Regions from separate parts of the Shewanella sp. SR43-8 genome, predicted to be linked through region 2. Evidence: predicted binding sites of a transcription regulator. Region 2 holds the regulator's gene; each other region holds the start of a gene.
What was found. Region 2 encodes NrdR, which represses ribonucleotide reductase genes. Its sites were predicted from a motif close to AAACACNANATNTNGTGTTT; they were not measured.
Positions count from the first base shown of each region.

Region 1: the regulator NrdR is predicted to act here: its motif matches at 650-669, upstream of nrdA (class 1a ribonucleoside-diphosphate reductase subunit alpha).
Region 3: the regulator NrdR is predicted to act here: its motif matches at 1,057-1,076, upstream of nrdD (anaerobic ribonucleoside-triphosphate reductase).

Region 1 covers NZ_JACJDX010000007.1:63,766-66,045, reverse strand. The annotation lists gene H5114_RS10355 (HAD family hydrolase) at 1-332, shown strand, start outside; gene nrdA (class 1a ribonucleoside-diphosphate reductase subunit alpha) at 875-2,280, shown strand, end outside.
Region 2 covers NZ_JACJDX010000001.1:410,402-412,681, reverse strand. The annotation lists gene glyA (serine hydroxymethyltransferase) at 1-1,148, shown strand, start outside; gene nrdR (transcriptional regulator NrdR) at 1,263-1,712, shown strand; gene ribD (bifunctional diaminohydroxyphosphoribosylaminopyrimidine deaminase/5-amino-6-(5-phosphoribosylamino)uracil reductase RibD) at 1,769-2,280, shown strand, end outside.
Region 3 covers NZ_JACJDX010000012.1:57,967-60,246, forward strand. The annotation lists gene nrdD (anaerobic ribonucleoside-triphosphate reductase) at 1-1,042, opposite strand, end outside; gene rssA (patatin-like phospholipase RssA) at 1,653-2,280, opposite strand, start outside.

The DNA of each region.
Region 1 (2,280 bases), on a different contig from region 2:
AGCCAGCTCGATTTGCTCGGCCATTAATACAAAAGCTGGGCTTAACCGATAAACTGAAAACCATGATCAGCGGCGATAGTACCTGTCACGCTAAACCTCATACTGCGCCGATGTTATTAGCCGCTCAACAAATAGCCATCGCACCTCAAAGTATTTTATACCTAGGCGATGCTGAGCGTGATTTAGTCGCCGCTCGCAACGCAAGTATGATAGGTGGCATTGCCTTATGGGGCTATTTATCACCCAGCGACACACCGAATACATGGCCAGCAACATGCCAATTTGAACATGGTGCAGCATTAAAACACTTTTTTACTCCGTCGTCTTTTTGAGATCGATTCATCAAAAATACACCTCTGAATGCATCATTGGCTAAAGATTATGCTGACAATCACTTACCGATCAAAAGCCCTAAAAGATCAATCTAAAATTGAGGGTAAATTTTCGATCGCTGTTTATTTTAGCGATCAAAACTTTCTTATTTGATGGTTGAAAAAATATCATTTATAAAAAACACGTTATAAATTTGGGCTCTAGGGTTAGCTGTCACTAACCCTGCCGTTTATCCTCAAGTTATCCACAAGAAGTTAATATAATTGTGGCTTGCAAAAAAACTCAAACCTCACTATCTTGTATCTTAGATTTTAAATAACACCATATCTTGTGTGTGGCCGACAATCAAAACACTACTCCACAGCATAACGAGGAGATAGATGTTAACTGAACGTATTGGTGGTTTACTGCCATGTTGTGAGTACCTTCAAGTTGATTGTTTTAACATGGAATTGTTTTGTAACGGGTTCAGATCGAACCCAGCAGCACTGCATCCAACAACAGATCACATGATTAGATATAGAACCAAGGCCTCTCTTCAATGAATAGCAATATGACAGTCACTAAACGCAGTGGCGAACGTGAATCGATCGATTTAGATAAAATTCATCGCGTGATCACTTGGGCAGCCAAGGGATTAAAAAACGTCTCAGTATCTGAAGTAGAACTTCGATCTCATCTGCAGTTTTTTGATGGCATTCCAACTGAAGCCATTCATGAAACGATCATTAAGGCCGCGGCTGACTTGATCTCTCCTGAGTCACCTGATTACCAATTTGTGGCAGCCCGCTTAGCGGTATTCCACTTACGTAAAAAAGCGTTTGGCCAATTTGAACCGCCTAAGCTATTCGATCATGTCACCAAGTTAGTTGAAATTGGTAAATATGACATGCACATCATGGCGGATTACAGCCGTGAAGAGTTAGATATCCTTGATGGCTATATTGATCACTGGCGTGACATGAATTTCTCTTACGCCGCAGTCAAGCAGCTAGAGGGTAAATACCTGGTTCAAAACCGTGTGACTCACGAAGTATATGAAAGCGCACAGTTTTTATACATTTTAGTCGCAGCGTGTTTGTTTGCTCGTTATCCAAAAGAAATCCGTTTGAAGTACATTAAAGACTTCTATGACGCGACATCTTTATTTAAGATTTCACTTCCAACGCCAATCATGGCGGGTGTTCGTACACCGACACGTCAATTCAGCTCATGTGTACTCATCGAGTGTGATGACAGCCTAGACTCAATCAATGCTACGGCATCGTCTATTGTTAAATACGTGAGCCAACGTGCAGGTATTGGTATTAATGCAGGCCGTATTCGTGCTTTAGGTAGCCCTATTCGTGGCGGTGAAGCATTCCACACCGGTTGTTTACCGTTTTATAAGTATTTCCAAACAGCGGTTAAGTCTTGTTCCCAAGGCGGAGTCCGTGGTGGTGCAGCAACACTGTTCTACCCGTTATGGCATCTAGAAGTTGAATCACTGCTAGTACTGAAAAATAATCGTGGTGTTGAAGACAACCGTGTGCGTCATCTTGATTACGGCGTGCAGCTAAACAAATTAATGTACCAACGTTTAATCAAAGGCGACTACATTAGCTTATTTAGTCCATCTGATGTGCCTGGCCTTTACGATGCTTTCTTTGAAGACCAAGTCGAATTTGAACGTTTATACCTGCAGTATGAACAAGACAGCAGCATACGTAAAAAGCAGATCAAAGCAGTTGAATTGTTTTCACTGATGATGCAAGAACGTGCCTCTACTGGCCGTATCTATATTCAAAACGTCGACCATTGCAATACGCACAGTCCATTTGACTCTAAAGTAGCACCGATTAAGCAATCTAACTTATGTTTAGAAATTGCCTTGCCGACTAAACCGTTAACTAACATTGACGATCCAGACGGTGAAATCGCCTTATGTACTTTATCAGCGCTTAACTT
Region 2 (2,280 bases):
AAAACTATACCAGTCCACGTGTGATGGAAGCGCAAGGTTCTCAGTTAACTAACAAGTATGCTGAAGGTTATCCAGGTAAGCGTTACTATGGTGGGTGCGAATACGTTGATGTGGTTGAAACATTAGCGATTGAACGCGCAAAAGAATTATTTGGTGCCACATATGCCAACGTGCAGCCTCATTCTGGTTCACAAGCTAACAGTGCGGTATTTATGGCGCTATTAAAGCCAGGTGACACTGTATTAGGTATGAACTTAGCCCACGGCGGTCACTTAACTCACGGTTCACCAGTTAACTTTTCCGGCAAGCTTTACAACATCATTCCTTACGGCATCGACGAATCAGGTAAAATTGACTATGACGAAATGGAACGCTTAGCTATTGAGCACAAGCCTAAGATGATGATCGGCGGTTTTTCGGCATTTTCAGGCATAGTCGATTGGGCTAAAATGCGTGAAATTGCTGATAAAGTTGGTGCTTATTTGCTTGTTGATATGGCTCACGTTGCTGGCTTAGTGGCTGCAGATGTTTATCCAACGCCCGTGCCTCATGCACACGTTGTGACCTCAACAACCCATAAAACATTGGCTGGTCCACGTGGCGGTATTATTATTTCTGCTGCTAATGATGAAGACTTATATAAAAAGTTGAACTCAGCGGTATTCCCTGGTGGCCAAGGTGGCCCTTTAATGCATGTTATCGCCGGTAAAGCGGTTGCATTTAAAGAAGCATTAGAGCCAGAGTTTAAAGTATATCAACAGCAAGTTGTTAAAAATGCCAAAGCTATGGTAAGTGTGTTTTTAGATCGTGGTTACAAAATTGTTTCTGGCGGTACAGAAAACCATTTAATGTTGGTTGATTTAATTGGCCGTGATTTAACGGGTAAAGAAGCAGATGCTGCATTGGGCAATGCCAACATTACCGTGAACAAAAACTCAGTACCTGATGATCCACGTTCACCGTTCGTCACCTCTGGTGTTCGTATTGGAACACCAGCAATTACTCGTCGTGGCTTTAAAGAAGCAGAAGCGAAAGAGTTAACCGGCTGGATTTGTGACATTCTTGACGATGCATCTAATGCCGAAGTGGCTGAACGAGTGAAAGGTCAAGTGTTGGCATTATGTGCTCGATTCCCTGTATACGGTTAATCGTCTCTTGATGTCTGTTGAAAAGGTTTAGGTTAACCTTGCTCAACAAATAGGATAAACTTTAATGGCCGCTAATTGTTAGCGGCCATTTTGTTTTTTTCTGCAGGAGGCTCAATGCATTGCCCTTTTTGTAGCGCGACCGATACCAAAGTTATAGATTCTCGATTAGTGGCTGATGGTCACCAAGTTCGTCGCCGCCGGGAATGTACCGAATGCCATGAGCGTTTCACTACCTTTGAGGGTGCAGAATTAGTGATGCCCAGAGTGATTAAACGTGACGGTACTCGGCAACCCTTTGATGAAGAAAAGCTCCGTGGCGGCATGCTGCGTGCCGTTGAAAAACGTCCTGTATCAATCGATGAAATTGAACAAGCATTGACTAAAATCAAATCAACGCTGCGCGCAACGGGCGAACGCGAAGTTAATTCTGAAATGATTGGTAATCTTATGATGGAACAGTTGATGAACCTTGATAAAGTGGCTTATATCCGCTTTGCATCAGTTTATCGAGCATTTGAAGATGTATCACAATTTGGTGAGGCCATTGCCAAATTACAAAAGTAATGGCGAAAAATATCATCTTTTTATGACGGCATCTGAGCAATAAGAGATTACCTAATATGGCTAACTTTTCTACCTTCGACATTCAAATGATGAGCCGTGCGATAGCACTCGCCGAGAAAGGTCGTTATACCACTCGGCCAAATCCTTGTGTCGGTTGCGTCATTGTCGCCAATGGTCAGATTATCGGTGAAGGTTATCACCAGCGTGCAGGCCAAGGCCACGCCGAAGTCAATGCGCTTAAAATGGTTCGCGATAATGGCTTTTCGGCACAAGATGCTACCGCGTATGTCACTCTTGAGCCGTGTAGCCATTACGGCCGCACACCACCTTGTGCTTTAGGCTTAATTAATGCCAAGGTCGCTCGAGTTGTTATTGCTGTTACCGATGCCAATCCACAGGTTGCTGGCCGCGGTATCAGCATGTTACGTGATGCAGGTATTCAAGTTGATATCGGATTACTGACAGAGCAAGCTTATGCGCTAAATTTGGGCTTCATGAAGCGGATGAAAACTGGCTTGCCTTGGGTGACAGTGAAAATAGCCGCCAGTTTAGACGGTAAAACAGCCCT
Region 3 (2,280 bases), on a different contig from region 2:
TGTCGTAATTGACGTCAGTAGCTTGATGATTGACGCCATCTTTAATGGCAAACACCAATTTAGGAAAGACGGCCGTTTTGCGGTTTTTACCTAAACCAGCCATGCGCACAGTTAACATCGACCGCTGAATTAAGCGAGACTCCCACGACACACCTAAACCAAAGCCAAAGGTCACAAACGGCGTTTGGCCATTGGCGGTATGCAAGGTGTTGACTTCATATTCCAACGACTGGAATGCATCATGACACTCTTTTTCGGTTTGCGTCATTGCATAACCTTCGACATCGGCTACTTGCCATTTGCGAGCCACAGCAAGGTGTTTTTGATAACTAATTTGCACAAACTCAGCCAACACTTCATCAATACGGTTAATGGTTGTACCACCGTAAATATGGCTCGCCACTTGGGCAATAATTTGCGCAGTCACCGCCGTTGCTGTTGAGATGGATTTAGGCGGTTCAATTTCAGCATTACCCATTTTAAAACCATGAGTTAACATGCCAGCTAAATCAATTAGCATGCAGTTAAACATCGGGAAAAATGGTGCATAGTCGAGATCATGATAGTGAATTTCTCCTTTCTCATGAGCGCTAACCACATCTTTAGGTAACAAGTGAGTTTTAGCGTAATGCTTGGCAACAATCCCTGCGAGTAAGTCTCGTTGAGTTGGAATCACTTTGGCATCTTTATTGGCATTTTCGTTTAAAATGGCATTGTCTGATTGCTCAACCAAACCACGAATAGCGCAGTTTAATTTACTCTGAGTCTCACGATGAGTATCACGGTCGTGTCGATACTCAATATAGTGACGTGCCACCGACTTAAACGGTCCTGACATTAATAAGTTTTCAACTGCATCTTGTAGCTCGTGAATATCAACTTCGGTTTTGCAAGCCATTTGCTGCTCAACCGTTTGCGCTAACTGCAGCGCATATTGATGGTCAGCTTGACCTGCAGACTCCATTGCAGCCACAACAGCCTCTTTGATCCGACATCCATCAAATGCTGTCCGGCATCCATCCCTTTTCACGACTACAAGCATACAACCATCCTTACAAGCACTATATATAGAGCTTTAATTTACAAAAGACACAATATAGAGTGTATTAGATACATTAACGCTGAGTATTACTTTGATCCAGATCATAATTGTCGGCAGTACTTTTTATTGCAAATAACTTGCTATTCGCAATAGATATTGTAGGTGTGGAAAATGATTTTTATGACGGGAGATCGCATGGTAGAAAAAATTGAAAACAGCATCGCGATGTAAGATTTTGGCAAACAAGTTATCTCATAGGTAACCGTGTAGTTGTGGTTTTTAGCCGTTCAAAATGATGATTATTTCGATGACCTGGCATCAAATACAGCGTTAATGACAGTATCAACCGTATAAGTGACTTATTCATTACGACAAGATGAATAATCAGGACGAAAAGGCGCGACATGAGATTGAATAAGTCAAACTAATACAGATTGCGCCGATAACGCATCCCAGAATAAATAAGCGCCCTCTCCTTGATGCTGAACATCCATGTGATACCAATATCTGTACCACGATTAACAGGCACTACCTGATTAATCACCCATTAAGCACTTAGACGCGAACGGGTATATTGCCATCAATACACCAGTCCGACATCGCCTAAATGTTACTTTAAGGTTGCTTCAATTAAATGATGAATATCTTTAACTGCCTGCTCACCCGCTTCAATGGCCTCTTTGGCGCGATGAAACTCCATGGTGCCAATATCAGCCACATCGGGCACAATACAAATATCAGGTGGCTCGCCCATTAAACGCGAACGTTTATGGCGTTGTTCTAAAATATCCATGGATTGTGACATCACCGCCAACATACCAGGATGAGATTTTGAGCTGCCCATGGCCAGCTTATCGGTTAAGCCACTCATGTACTCTTTGCCTTTCCCCCATAAATCCATAAAGCCGGTTTCAAGCTCACGCTTTTGTTCAATAGGTTCTGACTTACTGGCTTTGCGGCTTTTTACTTGTTCTGGGATCAAATGCATTTGGCCTCGGCGATGAGCATTTAAATCTACCGCAATAACCACATCAACGCCCATCGAACGGGCTAATGAAACAGGTACCGGATTGACGACTGCACCATCGACAACCCATCGATTACCTTGCTGCACGGGTGGTAAAAATCCAGGCATCGAACATGAAGCACGCACGGCATGGCGCAAGTCACCCTCTTTAAACCAAATCTCTTGCCCAGAATATAAATCTGTCGCCACCGCAGCAAACGGGCGCTGCAAT